DNA from 2 places in the Cyanobium sp. ULC082 genome. Region 1 is predicted to be linked to the other one. Evidence: riboswitches for the same ligand, from Rfam matches in the RefSeq annotation. Region 1 holds a riboswitch; the other holds the start of a gene.
What was found. Region 1 has a riboswitch for cobalamin ahead of ACXMDY_RS04445 (HupE/UreJ family protein). Riboswitches for the same ligand answer to the same signal wherever they lie in the genome.
Positions count from the first base shown of each region.

Region 2: another riboswitch for cobalamin. It lies ahead of ACXMDY_RS01850 (HupE/UreJ family protein); the one in region 1 lies ahead of ACXMDY_RS04445 (HupE/UreJ family protein).

Region 1 covers NZ_OZ376397.1:825,453-832,693, forward strand. The annotation lists gene cobW (cobalamin biosynthesis protein CobW) at 1-531, opposite strand, end outside; gene ACXMDY_RS04445 (HupE/UreJ family protein) at 533-1,144, opposite strand; cobalamin riboswitch at 1,169-1,330, opposite strand; gene ACXMDY_RS04450 (pentapeptide repeat-containing protein) at 1,324-1,848, opposite strand; gene upp (uracil phosphoribosyltransferase) at 1,909-2,574, shown strand; gene aroA (3-phosphoshikimate 1-carboxyvinyltransferase) at 2,601-3,938, shown strand; gene glmU (bifunctional UDP-N-acetylglucosamine diphosphorylase/glucosamine-1-phosphate N-acetyltransferase GlmU) at 4,003-5,355, shown strand; gene ACXMDY_RS04470 (UDP-N-acetylmuramoyl-tripeptide--D-alanyl-D-alanine ligase) at 5,352-6,716, opposite strand; gene ACXMDY_RS04475 (hypothetical protein) at 6,721-7,241, opposite strand, start outside.
Region 2 covers NZ_OZ376397.1:338,888-346,128, reverse strand. The annotation lists gene zwf (glucose-6-phosphate dehydrogenase) at 1-153, shown strand, start outside; gene ACXMDY_RS01870 (glucose-6-phosphate dehydrogenase assembly protein OpcA) at 244-1,545, shown strand; gene ACXMDY_RS01865 (cobyrinate a,c-diamide synthase) at 1,571-2,989, shown strand; gene ACXMDY_RS01860 (histidine phosphatase family protein) at 3,025-3,630, shown strand; gene ACXMDY_RS01855 (GAP family protein) at 3,627-4,313, shown strand; cobalamin riboswitch at 4,367-4,542, shown strand; gene ACXMDY_RS01850 (HupE/UreJ family protein) at 4,568-5,182, shown strand; gene ACXMDY_RS01845 (hypothetical protein) at 5,439-5,771, opposite strand; gene ACXMDY_RS01840 (type I restriction-modification system subunit M) at 5,798-7,241, opposite strand, start outside.

The DNA of each region.
Region 1 (7,241 bases):
CTGCTCATCGAACAGCTCCTCCAGGTCGTCGAAATGGTCGAGGCTGGGGTCAGCGGCCCGTTGCCTCTCCAGGGCGGCGGGATTCCCCACCACACTTCCCTGGGCCACCGCTTCGCCATCCACCATCGCCACCACCCCATTGACGCGGGTGCGGGTGCGGATCCCGGGCCAGCTGAAGGCCTGCACCAGGGGCTCAGGCAGGGCCAGTCCACTGGTTTCCACCACGATCCCGTCGAGCCTGTCGGAGGCTTCCAGCAGGGTCTGCATCGTCGGCAGGAAATCGTCCTGGACGGTGCAGCAGAGGCAGCCGTTGGCCAGCTCGACCAGTCGGTCGCCGAGTTCCTCCTCCGGACAGAAGCCGCAGGCACCCAGGAGGCTGCCGTCGATCCCCACCTCGCCGAACTCATTGACGATCACCGCCAGACGCAGGCCGCTGTGGAGAAGCAGATGACGCAGCAGGGTGGTCTTGCCGGCGCCGAGGAAGCCCGTCACCACGGTGACCGGCAGGCGCCGCTGGTTGGTGGTTTCCATCTCAGGGCACCAGGCCGGTCCAGGCGAATGTGGCACCGATGCCGATCAGCATGCCTGCCACCAGCTTGAGATTGGTGGGGCTGAGCCGGCCGGCCCAGGGGCGGATCAGCGCAACCGCCGCCAGCAGCAGGGTGGCCTGGCTGATCAGCAGACCCAGCAGGTAGAAGCCGATCGCACCGGCTTCCCAGCCGATCACCGCGTCGCTTAGCACGTAGCCATGCAGGGCGATCGCCGGCAGCAGCACCCAGCGGGGCCAGCGGCCGATCACCACCAGGCCGAGAGCCACCAGGGAGAGGGCCACCAGCAGTTCAGCACCCGGCAGGTTGGGCAGCAGCAGGCCGACGCCACTGGCGCCAAGCCCGACGGCCAGCAGCCCGATCAGCCAGCGGCCCGGTTGCTGAAGCCCCACCAGGCCCAGACAAAGCAGAAAAAGTAGATGGTCGGGGCCGAGCAGGGGGTGACCCAGACCGCTGAGAAAGCCGCCCAGGGGGCTCGCTTCGATCTGAAACAACTCCATCAGATGGTGGGCCGAGGCCGGGGCCGCCAGCAGCGGCACACCCAGCAACAGCAGAAGAGCCGGGGCCGCGGCAGCGACCCGGATTCGATGATTCATTCGGTGGGTACCGGTCCGCGCCGGGTTTGATGGTGCGATCCGGCGGGTGTTCTGACTGGATCCTCAAACCGGTTGGCACCGGCGTTCGGATCTTCACAGCTGCGGGACAGCGCCGGGTTCACACCGGACTTTCCCCCTTGCCTCCCCAGGCTGATCTCAAGGGGAACCGGGCCGTGAATCTACCCGCAACCCAGGCTTTCAGCCGTGGCGGCTCCGGTGCTCGGGTTCACTCCGCTGGCCCTGGCGCAGAGGGCTCGCTGTTGCGAAAGGTCAAGCACCGCTTCGCTGAAGTCGGCGCCATCGATCACGGCATCGGTGAAGCGGCTCTGCATCAACATGGCGTTGCGCAGCACGGCTCCACTCAGGTCGGCGCCATCGAAGCGGGTGGCAAAGGCCACCACGTCCTCGAGATTGGCGCCGCTGAGGTTGGTTTCCCGCAGGTCGCTGGAATTGAACACGGCACCGCGCAGGTCGGCATCGCTGAGATCGAAACCCTGCATCTTGGCCTTGAGAAACTCCTGTTGCTTGAGATCGCGGCCCCGCATGTCGGGCTGGAGATCCTGGAGTGAACGCTGACCGCGCAATTCCGGTGCCGTGATCGCCCAGGCCGGCGCAATCACCGGTGAAGCCAGCGCGAGGGTCAGAACGGCGAGCCCCAGCAGCAGACCCAGGAGGGGCACCCCCCGGCGGGAAGGGAAGAACACAGGCACAGCCGTAGCTTGGACCCTCAAGCTATGGCAGGCCCCGCCGCGGCGCGATTCAGCATGAGCATGTCCCTGCGGGTGGTGGTGCCACCCCATCCCCTGATCGCCCACTGGCTCACCGTGCTCCGCGATCAGGCCACCCCGCCGCCCCTGTTCGCCAGCGCCATGGCCGAGCTGGGCCGCTGGCTCACCTACGAGGCGATCCGCGACTGGCTGCCGCAGCGGCCCGTCACGGTGCAGACCCCGCTGGCGGCCTGTGAAGGGACCGTGGTGGATGCAGCCGTGCCGCTGCTGGCCGTGCCGATCCTGCGGGCCGGTCTCGGCCTCTGGCAGGGAGCCCAGACCGTTCTGCCCACCTGCCGGGTGGCCCATGTGGGATTAAGCCGTGATGAAGCGACCGGAGCGGCCCACTGCTACCTCGACACCCTGCCGGCCACGATCGGCGATCAGGTGGGTGTGCTGGTGTTCGATCCGATGCTGGCCACGGCGGGCAGCCTGATTCAGGTGCTGGAGCGGCTGGACCAACGCGGGGTGCGTGGCGAGAGGCTGCGGGTGATCACCGCCCTGGCCGCGAGCCCCGGCCTCAGGGCCCTGGCCGATCGCTTTCCCCAGCTCACCGTGTACACCGCCTGCATCGATGCCGACCTGGACGAGGCCTTCCGGATTGTGCCGGGACTGGGCGATGCCGGCGACCGGTTGTTCGGCTCCGAGGGGCCCGAGATTTAGGCTCCAGCTCCGTTCGCGCCGCACCCATGGCCGTTGCAGTCGGCAGTGCTGCCTCCCAGCCCCGCCGGCTCGGGGCCCCGGATCCGGCCAGCCTGCGCGGCCAAGTGCGGGTTCCAGGCGACAAGTCGATCTCCCACCGCGCCCTGCTGTTCGGCGCGATCGCCATCGGTGAAACCGAGATCGACGGCTTGCTCCCCGCCGAGGATCCGCTAAGCACCGCCGCCTGCCTGCGGGCGATGGGGGTGGGCGTAGGTCCGATCGAGGCCGGCCAGCTGGTGCGGGTGCAGGGGGTGGGACTGGATGGACTGCGGGAGCCCGACTGCGTTCTGGACTGCGGCAACTCCGGCACCACGATGCGGCTGATGCTGGGCCTGCTGGCCGGCCGCCAGGGCCGCCACTTCGTGCTCAGTGGGGATGCGTCGCTGCGGCGAAGGCCGATGGGACGGGTGGTCCAGCCCCTGGCGGCGATGGCAGCCCAGGTGCACGGCCGCGACGACGGGAACCTGGCCCCCCTGGCCGTTCTCGGCCGGGCCCTGCATGGAGCCGTGATCGGCACACCGGTGGCCTCGGCCCAGGTGAAATCGGCCATCCTGCTGGCCGCCCTCACCGCCAGCGGTGCCACCACCGTGATCGAGCCGGCCCGCTCCCGCGACCACAGCGAGCGGATGCTCAGGGCCTTCGGTGCTGATCTGAGCATCGGCGATGAGCTGGGCCGCCAGGTGACGCTTCAGCCAGGTGGGGTGCTGCGGGGCCAGCGGGTGGTGGTCCCCGGTGACATCAGTTCCGCCGCGTTCTGGCTGGTGGCCGGTGCCATCACCCCCGGCGCCGACCTCACGGTGGAGAATGTCGGGCTGAATCCAACCCGCACCGGAATTCTGGAGGTGCTGGAGCAGATGGGAGCCCGCATCGAGCAGCTCAACCTTCGCGAGGTGGCCGGCGAGCCGGTGGGGGATCTGCGGGTGCGCCACGGTCCGCTGCGGGCCTTCACGATCGGCGGTGAGCTGATCCCCCGTCTTGTCGATGAAATCCCCGTGCTGGCGGTGGCGGCCTGTTGCGCTGAAGGGGTCAGCAGGGTGACCGATGCCGCGGAGCTGCGGGTGAAGGAAACCGACCGGCTGGCGGTGATGGCCCGACAGCTCACGGCGATGGGGGCCAGGCTGGCTGAATCGGCCGACGGCCTCACAATCGAGGGGAGCACCCGCCTGCATGGCGCTGTCGTCGACAGTGAAACCGACCACCGGGTGGCGATGAGCCTGGCCGTGGCCGCCCAGGTGGCCACGGGGATCACCGAGCTGCACGGCAGCGAAGCGGCGGCGGTGTCCTACCCGGGATTCTGGGAAGACCTGGCGCGACTCCAGGCCTGAGCCGCCTCCAGGCCTGAGGCCGACGGTGGGGCCGGTAGATTCCGCCCAGATCGCCTCGCCCGCCATGCTCGCCGTTGCCATTCTGGCTGCCGGAAAGGGCACCCGAATGAAAAGTGAGGCCCCCAAGGTGCTGCAGGAGCTGGCCGGGGCCACGCTGCTGGAGCGGGTTCTCGACTGCTGCGACAGCCTCTCCCCTGATCGGCGCCTGCTGATCCTCGGCCACCAGGCCGGCCGGGTCGAAGCCTCCCTGGCCCGACGCTCAGGCCTCGAGTTCGTGCGCCAGGAACCCCAGAACGGCACCGGCCACGCGGTGCAGCAGCTGCTTGTACCGCTGCAGGGATTCAGCGGAGATCTGCTGGTGCTCAACGGTGATGTGCCGCTGTTGCGTCCAGCCAGCCTGGCCCGCCTGCTGGCCCAGCACCGCAGCAGCGGCGCTGCCGTCACCCTGCTCTCGGCGCGACTGGAGGACCCCAGCGGCTACGGCCGGGTGTTCAGTGATGGGGACGGGCTGGTGAGTGCGATCGTCGAGCACCGCGACTGCAACGACGCCCAGCGCACCAACGACCTGATCAATGCCGGCATCTATTGCTTCCACTGGCCACGGCTGGAAGCCGTGCTGCCCCACCTGGAGGCCAACAACGACCAGGGGGAGCTCTACCTCACCGACACCGTTGCCCTGCTTGATCCCGCCCTGCAGCTGGAGGTGGCCGACAGCGGCGAGATCTTCGGCATCAACGACCGGCTGCAGCTGGCCCAGTGCGAGGCGGTGCTGCAGGATCGATTGCGGCGTCACTGGATGACGGAAGGGGTCACCTTCCTGGATCCGGCCAGCTGCAGCCTCAGTGATGGCTGCCGTTTCGGCCGCGATGTGGTGGTGGAACCCCAGACCCATCTCCGCGGCGACTGCCTGATCGGTGATGGCTGCCGGCTGGGACCAGGCAGTCTGCTGGAGAACGTGACCCTGGCGGCCGGCGTCACGGTGCTGCATTCGGTGCTGCGCGATGCCACGGTCGGTGAGGGCTGTCAGATCGGCCCCTTCGCCCAGCTCCGCAACGGCACCCGCCTGGCGGCTGACTGCCGGATCGGCAACTTCGTTGAGATCAAGGCCAGCCAGCTGGCGGCGGGCTGCAAGGCCAATCACCTCAGCTACATCGGCGATGCCGAGCTCGGGGCCGCCGTCAACGTGGGCGCCGGCACCATCACGGCCAACTACGACGGCATCCGCAAGCACCGCACCCTGATCGGCGCCGGCAGCAAGACCGGTGCCAACTCGGTGCTGGTGGCACCGATCAGCCTCGGGGCGAACGTGACCGTGGGGGCGGGCTCCACCCTCACCCAGAGCGTGCCGGCGGGTGCGCTGGCCGTGAGCCGATCACCGCAGCGGATCAGGCTCGACTGGCCTGGCCCCGCCGCCTAGCCGAACCGGGCTTCCAGGGCGGGGATCAGCCGCTCCAGGGCGACGCCCCGGCTGGCCTTGAGCAACAGCTGATCATGGGGCCTGAGCCACTCCAGCAGGGGGGAGAGCGCCTGCTCGGGCGTGGCCACCCTCGCCAGCCGCGCCACCTTGAGCGCCGCCTCGGCCATCGCCTCTCCCTCGGCACCGCCATCGACGATCACCAGGCCGTCGAGGCCGAGTTCGGAGGCCAGGGCACCGATGCTCCGGTGCAGCTCCACGCTGTGGTCGCCGAGTTCGCGCATCGTGCCGAGCACGGCCAGATGCCGGCCCGGCTGGGCCGCCAGCAGGTGCAGCGCCGCCGCCACCGCTTCCGGCGAGGCGTTGTAGGTCTCATCGAGCAGGGTGATGGCACCCAGCTGGCGGCGGCTGCTCCGTCCGCCCGGCAACCGGGGCCGCAGGGCCGCCAGCTCAGCCGCCGGGACGCCGAGCTGGTCGGCAACGGCCAGGGCCAGCAGCAGGTTGCGGGCATTGTGCGCTCCATCGAGCGGCAGGCGGAAGTGATCACCGTTGCAGACCAGATCGGCTCCCTGGAGCTGGGCACACCAATCAGCAGGAGGCAGGTCGGCGGCAACTGGATCGGTGGCGAGGGCCACCCGCAGCACCCGGCCAGTCCAGACAGCCCGGAGCGAGTGCTCCAGGAGGGGGTCACCGGCCGGAATCACCACCAGGCCATCGGGCCTGAGCGAGCTGGTGATCTCGCACTTGGCGCGGGAAATCGCCTCGCGGCTGCCGAGCCGGCCGATGTGGGCCGTGCCGATGTTGGTGATCACCACCACGTCCGGCTCGGCGCAACGGGAGAGCCTCTCGATCTCGCCGGAACCCCGCATGCCCATCTCCACCACGATGGCGCGGTGTTGAGACGTGGCCCGCAGCAGGGTGGCTGGAACGCCCACGTCGTTGTTGTCGTTGCCGCTGCTGGCCAGCACTGGCCCTAGCGGTTCGAGAGCGGCGCGCAGCAGCTCCCGGGTGGTGGTCTTGCCGGCCGAACCGGTGACTGCCACCACCGGTGCCGCCAGGCTGCGCCGCCACTGCCGGGCCAGTTGCTGGTACCCCAGCAAGGTGTCGTCCACCACCCAGGCCGGCAGACCCGGCGGCAGCCTGGCGCTGTGGCTGCGATCCACGAGAGCGGCCTGGGCACCGAGCTCCAGGGCCTGCTTCAGGAAGTCGTGGCCATCAAAACGCTCCCCCACCAGGGCCACGAACAGCTGGCCAGTGGCGAGGGCGCGGCTGTCGGTGCAGACCGGTCCGAGTGGCATCTCCGGTTCGAGCCGCTCCACCCCGATCGGGGGGCCCCACAGCGCTGTCAGCTCGCCTAACCGCATGGACTCAGACCGTCTCGGGAGGTTCGAGCACGATCATGCCGCCTCCCACCAGGGCCGATCGACCCAGAAGGCGTCCCCTCCCGTCGACCAGCTCCAGCTTCTCGTAACCGAGCGCATGGGCCCGCTCCAACCAGGCTCCGGCCTGCTGCTCGCGCTGGACGGCGGCCTGGGAGCCGAACCCATCCGCCAGGGTGAGCTCCAGCAGCGAGCGGCCGCCCTGGGGACGGGCGGCGATGATCAGCCCGGCCGGATCCTGCTCAGCCAGCAAGGCCAGCAGGGGATCGATCTGCAGGGGTGTGGGCTCCACTGCGGCGGTGGCCGGGCTCAAGGCAGGCTCCTGGCTCAAGGCAGGATCCGGGTTCAAGGCGGGGTACTGGCCCATGGCGGGATCCGCCGGAGGCGCCCCGGAAAACTCCTGCTGGGGTGCTGGGGCTGCTGCCGGAGTGAGGGGGATGGGGGCGCGATCAACGGGCGGGCCCGGCAGGGAGAGCCACCGGGCCACCAGCAGCACGGCACCCAGCAGCA
Region 2 (7,241 bases), 490 kb from region 1:
GAGGCGGCCTGGCGGCTCTACACGCCGCTGCTGGAGCTGATCGAGGACAGCCCCTGGCAACTGCCGGTGCAGCCCTACGAGGCCAGAACCTGGGGCCCCGGAGCCGCCGACAGCCTCCTGGCCAATGACGGGCTGATGTGGCGCCGCCCCTGATCCACTGCCCTCTGCCGCACCTCCAGCCCCGCTCCCGGCCCAGCCCACCGTCCCGCCTTTTCGTCTTCGCCCTTCACGACGCCCGTCCCGATGTCCCCCCAGCTCACGCTTCAGGCTCCCCTCGCCCTCTCTCCCAACGAGGTGTCCGGTTATCTGGATCGCCTCTGGGAAAAGGATCTGGAGGCTTCGACCGGAGCCTCCACCTTCACGCTGGTGGTGTGGGAACCCTCCTGGCTGCAGCAGCAGCTGATCCGCACCGGTCACATCGACGGCCCGATCAGCGGCCTGCTCAACGAGGATCTCTTCGATGCCGCCCGTACCGCCACGGCGGAATGCGGCCTGCCGCTCTGCACGGCTCCGATGGCACCGGAGCTGGCCTGGGCCCTGGGCCAGCAACCGGGCAGCCACACCGCCGAAGACCTGCGCGGACAGTTCGTTGATCAGGCGATCAGCGCCCATCGACCCCGGCGGCTGATCACCCTGGCCCCCACCCTGCGCGAGGACCACCCCCTGGAAACGCTGGTGGCCGCCTACTGCCCGCTGCCGGAGGAACGCAGCGGCAGCGCGCCGGCCTGCGGCGACGTGGTGGTGCTGCGGGGCGGCAAGGGCGCGATCGAGCAGGGGCTCGCCATGCTCAATCCGCTGGTGGCGGACGACCTGCCCTGCTGGGTGTGGTGGAACGGCTCCCTGGATGAATCCCCCGACCTGCTCGCCGCCCTGGCCCTGCCCTCGCGGCGGCTGGTGCTGGACAGCTCGATCGGCGACCCGCGCCGCTGCCTTGATGTGCTGGTGGAGCGCATCGCCAGCGACCAGGCGGTGAACGACCTCAACTGGTTGCGGCAGCGCAGCTGGACCGAATCGCTGGCGATGGTGTTCGATCCGCCCGGCCGCCGCGATGCCCTCACCCACGTGGTGCAGCTCGACATCGACGTGGAGGGTGATCACCCGGTGCAGGGCCTGCTGCTGGCGGCCTGGATCGCCGACCGGCTCGGCTGGCACCTGCAGAACAGCTACCGCATCCCGGCCAATGGCACCGAGGCGGGAATCGGCGCCGAGTTCCAGCGCAGCGATGGCCAGATCGTCCAGTTCCGGCTGATGTCGGTGCCGGTGGGGGTTCCCAAGAGCCATCCCGGCGCCCTGGTGGGCCTGCGCCTGATCTGTTGCCCGGAAGGCCGCAAGCCGCTCTGCGTGATCCTCTGCTCCGAATCGGGCGGCTGCATGCGGCTGGAGGCCGGCGGGGTGGCCACGATGGAGCTGGCCGAGGAGGTGGTGAGCATCTCCAACGAAAGCGAGGAGATGGAGATGGCCCGCCTGCTGGCCGGCGGCCACGACACCACCAGCCCCCTGCTGGCGGCGGCCGCGCCGATGGCGGCCAGGCTGCTGCCGCACTGACCGGGCAGGGAAGGGGCGCGTCGGCATGGCCTGTTTGATTGCGGCACCCTGCAGCGGCAGCGGCAAGACCCTGCTCAGCCTCTGCCTTGCCGCCCTGGTGCGCCGGCGTGGCGAAACGATCCAGACCTTCAAGGTGGGACCGGATTATCTCGATCCCCAGCTGCTGAGCCGGACCAGCGGCAGGCCCTGCCGCAACCTCGATGCCCTGCTCTGCGGCGAGGGCTGGGTGCGGCGCAGCTTCCCCTGGTGGGGGAGCCAGGCCGACCACTGCCTGGTGGAGGGGGTGATGGGGCTGTTCGACGGCCGGGGGCCGGGCCTGGCCGGCAGCTCGGCGGAACTGGCCCAGCTGCTGGGGCTGCCGGTGGTGCTGGTGGTGGAGGCCAGCCGCCAGGCCGGTTCGGTGGCGGCGCTGGTGCGGGGTTTCCGGGATCATCAACCCGGCCTGGAGCTGGCCGGTGTTGTGCTGAACGGGGTGAGCACCGAGCGGCACCAGGCCCTGCTCAGTGAGGCCCTGGCCGCCATCGCCATGCCGCTGCTGGGTGTGCTGCCGCGTCACCCGAGCCTCAGCCTGCCCTCCCGTCACCTGGGCCTGCTGCCAGCCCATGAACTCGAAGACCTGGGCCGCTGCCTGGAGGAGTGGGCGGCCCTGGCCGAACGTCACCTCGATCTGGAGGCGCTGATGCCCCTGCTGGCGCCGCCGCCGCCGCCAGGGGCGAGCAGCCCCGATCCGATCCGCTGGTGCCTGGCTGGCGATCGCCCCGGGCCCGGGCCGGCGGCTCCGGTCACCCTGGCGATCGCCAGTGACGCCGCCTTCCACTTCCGCTACCCGGAAGCCAGCGCCCTGCTCGAAGGCCTGGGCGTGAGCGTGCAGCCGTGGCAACCGCTGGCCGACGAGCCGCTTCCCGCCGGCAGTCAGGGGGTGATCCTGCCGGGAGGATTTCCGGAGCTCCATGCCGCCGCCCTGGCCGCCAGCAAACGCAGCCTGGCGGACCTGCGCCGCGCCGCCGGGGCGGGCCTGCCGATCTACGCCGAGTGCGGCGGGCTGCTGCTGCTGGGCCAGGAGCTGGAGGATGGCAGCGGGGTGTCCCATCGGATGGCGGGTCTGCTGCCGTTCTCAGCGCGGCGCGGCGCCCTGCAGCTGGGCTATCGGCAGGCCACGGCCCTGGCGGACGGGCTGGTGGTGCGGCGGGGCGAAACCGTCTGCGGCCATGAATTTCATCGCTGGGAGCTGGAACCGCATCCGGCGGCAGCCACGGCCCCGCCCGGCGGGCCGCTCTGGCAGCTCGAAGGCTGGGGCTGGCCGAGCCGGCCGGAAGGCTGGAGCCGGCCCGGCCTGCACGCCAGCTGGCTGCACCTGCACTGGAGTGGCTGCCCGCAGATCTGCCGTCGCCTGCGCGACGCCGCCGCCCGGGTGCGGCCGCTGACCCCAGCCGCCGCCGTGTGATGGTTCAATCCAACCGGTAAACCAGCCCACCCACCGTGACGTCCTCGAATCCAGCCCCGGAACTCTGGTTGCTGCGGCACGGCGCCACCGCCTGGGCCCGCGATGGCCGCCACACCGGCAACACCGACCTGGCCCTGCTGCCGGAAGGGGAAGCGGAGGCGAGGGCCCTGGCACCCCTGCTGGCGGAGCTTCGCTTCGCGGCGGTGCTCTGCAGTCCGCTGCAACGGGCCCGCCAGACCTGCGAGCTGGCCGGGCTGGCCCAGAGCGCCAGCCTCTGCGAGGAGCTGCGGGAATGGGATTACGGCGCCTACGAGGGCCTGACCACCCCGGAGATCCGCCAGGAGGTCCCCGGCTGGACCGTCTGGACCCACGGCTGCGAGGGCGGAGAGAGCATCGAGCAGGTGGAGCGCCGCTGCCAGCAGGTGATCGAGCAGGCCCTGGCCCTGGCGGAGAACGGCCGGGTGGCCCTGTTCGCCCATGGGCACATCCTCAGAGCCCTGGGGGGCAGCTGGCTGGGTCTCGGCGCCAGGGGCGGCGGACTGCTGGCCCTGAACACCGGCACGGTCAGCGTGCTGGGCCACGAGCGGGACCGACGGGTGGTGCTGCGCTGGAATGCCCCGACCAGCGGGCCGGCGGCATGAGCGATCCCCGCCTCTGGGCTGAACTGCTGGCCTATGGCAGTGGCATCAGCCTCAGCCCGATCCACATCGGCCTGCTGCTGCTGCTGCTGCTGGGGCCGAATCCCCTGCGCCGCGGCGGCCTGTTCGTGCTCAGCTGGATGGTGACGATCGCCGTGATGGTGACGCTGCTGCTCACCGTGGGCCATGGCCTGCTGCTGAGCATGGAGCAGGGCAGCAGCCACCGCACCGGCCTGGATCTGATGGGCGCCGGCGCCCTGCTGGCCCTGGGCATCCGCGATCTGCTGCCCACCAAGGCGGCCGGCAGTGAACCGGCCGGCTGGATCCGCCAGCTGGATCGCTTCTGCGCCCTGCCCCTGCCGCTGCTGATCGGGGTCAGCGCCGCGATCGAAGTGATCAGCCCCGACGACCTGTTCCTGCTGGCCAAGGGGGCCTCGGCCCTGCTCGCCGCCGACCTGGATCGGGCTCAGGAACTGTTGCTGGCCGGCGCCTTCACGCTGGCGGCCAGTCTGCTGCTGCTGTTGCCATTCCTGGCCGTGGCCCTGGCGCGGCAGAGCATGCTGCCGTTGCTGCAACGGGGCAAGCAGGCCCTCTATGCCCGCGGCGAACTGGTGGTGGGCGGCCTGAGCCTGGCGCTCGCCGCCTATCTCGCCTGGCAGGGGATCGAGGGACTGCGACTGGCCTGAGCGCCGCTGTGGTCTGACCATTACGACACAACCGGGCAGCGTGCCGGTTTCAGCGCAGAATGGCTGGGATCGGTTTTCGGTGGTCACTCCCGAAAGGCAACGAGGAAAGTCCGGTGGGGAACCTGGTTCAGCCAGGAACCGAGTCCGGCGCTGTCCCGCAGCTGTGATTGAGCGCCCCTCCGGGTCCGCGCTCCTCAGTCAGAACGCTCGCCGTTTCCTGTTCCCTTCAATCCCGGCGTGGACCGGGTCATTCGATGATTTCCAGCCCCACTTCCGCCAGCCGCAGCCTGGCTCCGATCCTCTGCCTCTCGGCCCTGGCGATCGTCCTGGCAGGCCAGCCGGCCCAGGCCCACGGCATCGCCCATGGCGGCCTCAGCTCCGGCTTCCTGCATCCCCTGCTGGGCACCGATCACCTGCTCCTGCTGATCGGGGTGGGCGCCGCCGCCTCCTACATCTCCGGCCAGCTGTTGCTCTGGGCCCTGGCCGGCGCCATCGGCGGCGGCATCTTCGGGGCGATGGGCGGCGGCCTGCCTGCCGCTGAGGTGATCGCCGCCCTGGCGATTTCAGCCGTGGCGGTGCTGGTGCTGCGCAGCCACCGCTCCGGAGCTGCCCCGGCCCTTGGCTTCTGCGGCACCCTGATCGCCGGTGCCGTCGCCGTGCACGCCATGCTCCACGGCCAGGAAGCCCCCGCCGGCATGGCAGCGGCGAGCTGGTGGCTGGGGGCCTTCGCCGGCTCCCTGCTGGTGAGCGGAGGCACCTACCTGGTGCTCAGGCGCCTGCCGGCCCACTGGACCACCAAGCTGGCCCTGCTGCTGGCCCTGTTCGGCGGCTTCCTGGTGCTCGGGCCGATCGGCCTGCTGGCGCGCTGAGTCGCGCCCGGGCGGCTTCACGCCAATGGGCTGGATGGGAGCTCCCACGGCTTAGGTCGCAGACTCCAGACCCAGATGCTCCACTTCAGGAGTGCTGACCCCGTTGAAGAAGTCGATCCAGACCGATGAATCAACGACGATCACCCCGGAGCATCGGGCTGATCGAGCCGCTGGGCTTCCAGGTCGCCGTCTCACTGCAGCTGGCCACGGAAGGAACGGATCTCACCCTGCCGCTGAATCTGCACCTCGGTTTCGATCATCGGCACCAGGTGGATGGTTCCATGGCGGGCATGGTGGAATCGGCGAAGTCGCGGCGGGCCTTGGCGCCAGCGAGCACCGTGAAACCACCGGGTGATTCAAAGCCCTGACCGGAAGCCTCTGGACCCTTGAGGTGAAACAGCCTGCGGATGGAGGCTGACGGCTTACCCGATGCCTGCTCGAAGGCGCGAAATCCCAGCACCGGGCAACAGAGCAGCAACTCCTCCAGGAAGCCGATGCCTCTCCAATTTGTTATCTCCACGATGCGCATGCCCTCGGGTTGGCCGGAGGGCACGAACAGGCGCAGGGCGAAGGGGCGGGCGGGGGTCATGGCATCTGGATGGCTCAGCTTTGCCGTCACAGCAAGGGGGGTAGGCCTAATTCCTCAAGGAACCCATTGTGTTTGTCTCGAGCATCTCGAATCGATTGCTCCAGGGACGCCAGCTCGGCATTGACTTTGAGCAGGTCGATCTCCTCCTCGGCGACGGCCGTGCTGATGTAGCGAGAGATGTTCAGGTTGAAGTCGTTCTTTTCAATCTCCGCCATCTCCACCCGGCGGGAGTAGCGAGGTTCCGGCTCCCGCTGCTGATAGGTGTGGAGGATCTTGCTGATGTGCTCCTGAGTTAATTGGTTCTGGCGCTTCCCCTTGACGAAGTGCACAGCGGCATTGATGAAGAGCACGTCATCGGGCTTCTTGCACTTCTTGAGCACAAGAATGCAGACCGGGATGCCGGTTGAATAAAAGAGGTTGGCAGGAAGGCCGATCACGGTGTCGATGTGGCCGTCTTTGAGCAGCTTGGTGCGGATGCGCTCTTCAGCACCACCACGAAATAGCACCCCGTGGGGCAGGATGATGGCCATCACGCCTTCATCCTTCAGGTAGTGAAAGCCGTGCAGCAGAAAGGCAAAGTCAGCGGCGGATTTCGGGGCCATGCCGTGGCTTTTGAAGCGCACGTCATCGGCCAGGGCGTCGGTCGGCTCCCAGCGGTAGCTGAAGGGCGGGTTGGCGACGATGGCATCAAAGCTGGGTTTTCTGGCCGGGTTCTGCTCGCGCAGCATGTCCCATTCGTTCAGCAAGGTGTCGCCATGAAAGATCTCAAACTCCGTGTCTTTCACCCCATGCAGCAGCATGTTCATGCGGGCGAGGTTGTAAGTGGTGATGTTGTTTTCCTGGCCAAAGATCTTGCCGATGGTGCCACCCGCCTTTTTCACCCGCGTGCGGATGTTGAGGAGCAAGGAGCCGGAGCCACAGGCGAAATCCATCACGCTCTCCAACCGCTGCTTCGTTCCAGTTCTGGGTTCCTGGCTGTCGAGGGAGACGATGCCGGAGAGGATGTCTGAAATCTGTTGAGGGGTGTAGAACTCTCCCGCCTTCTTGCCCGAACCAGCGGCAAACTGCCCGATCAGGTATTCGTACGCATCACCGAGCGAATCGATGTTGGTGGAGAATTCCGCCAGCCCATCGGCAATTTTCTGGATAACGCTGCAGAGCTTGGCGTTGCGGTCAGCATAGGTGCGCCCCAGCTTGTCAGAGGCAAGGTTGATCTCTGAGAAGAGGCCTTGAAAGGTACTCTCAAAGGATTCGGTTTCAATGTATTTGAAGCCTGCCTGAAGAGTGTTCAGGAGTTCACCATCCTGGGTGCGTGCCAGCTGGGCAATGCTCTTCCAGAGGTGTGATGGCTGGATCACATAATGGATCTTACGGCGCATCTGCTTTTCGAAAGCTTCCACATCCTCAGGGTTGAATTGATACCAGATGCTCAGTGGCACCAGATAGCTGTCGGGCTCGAGCGGGGGGTAA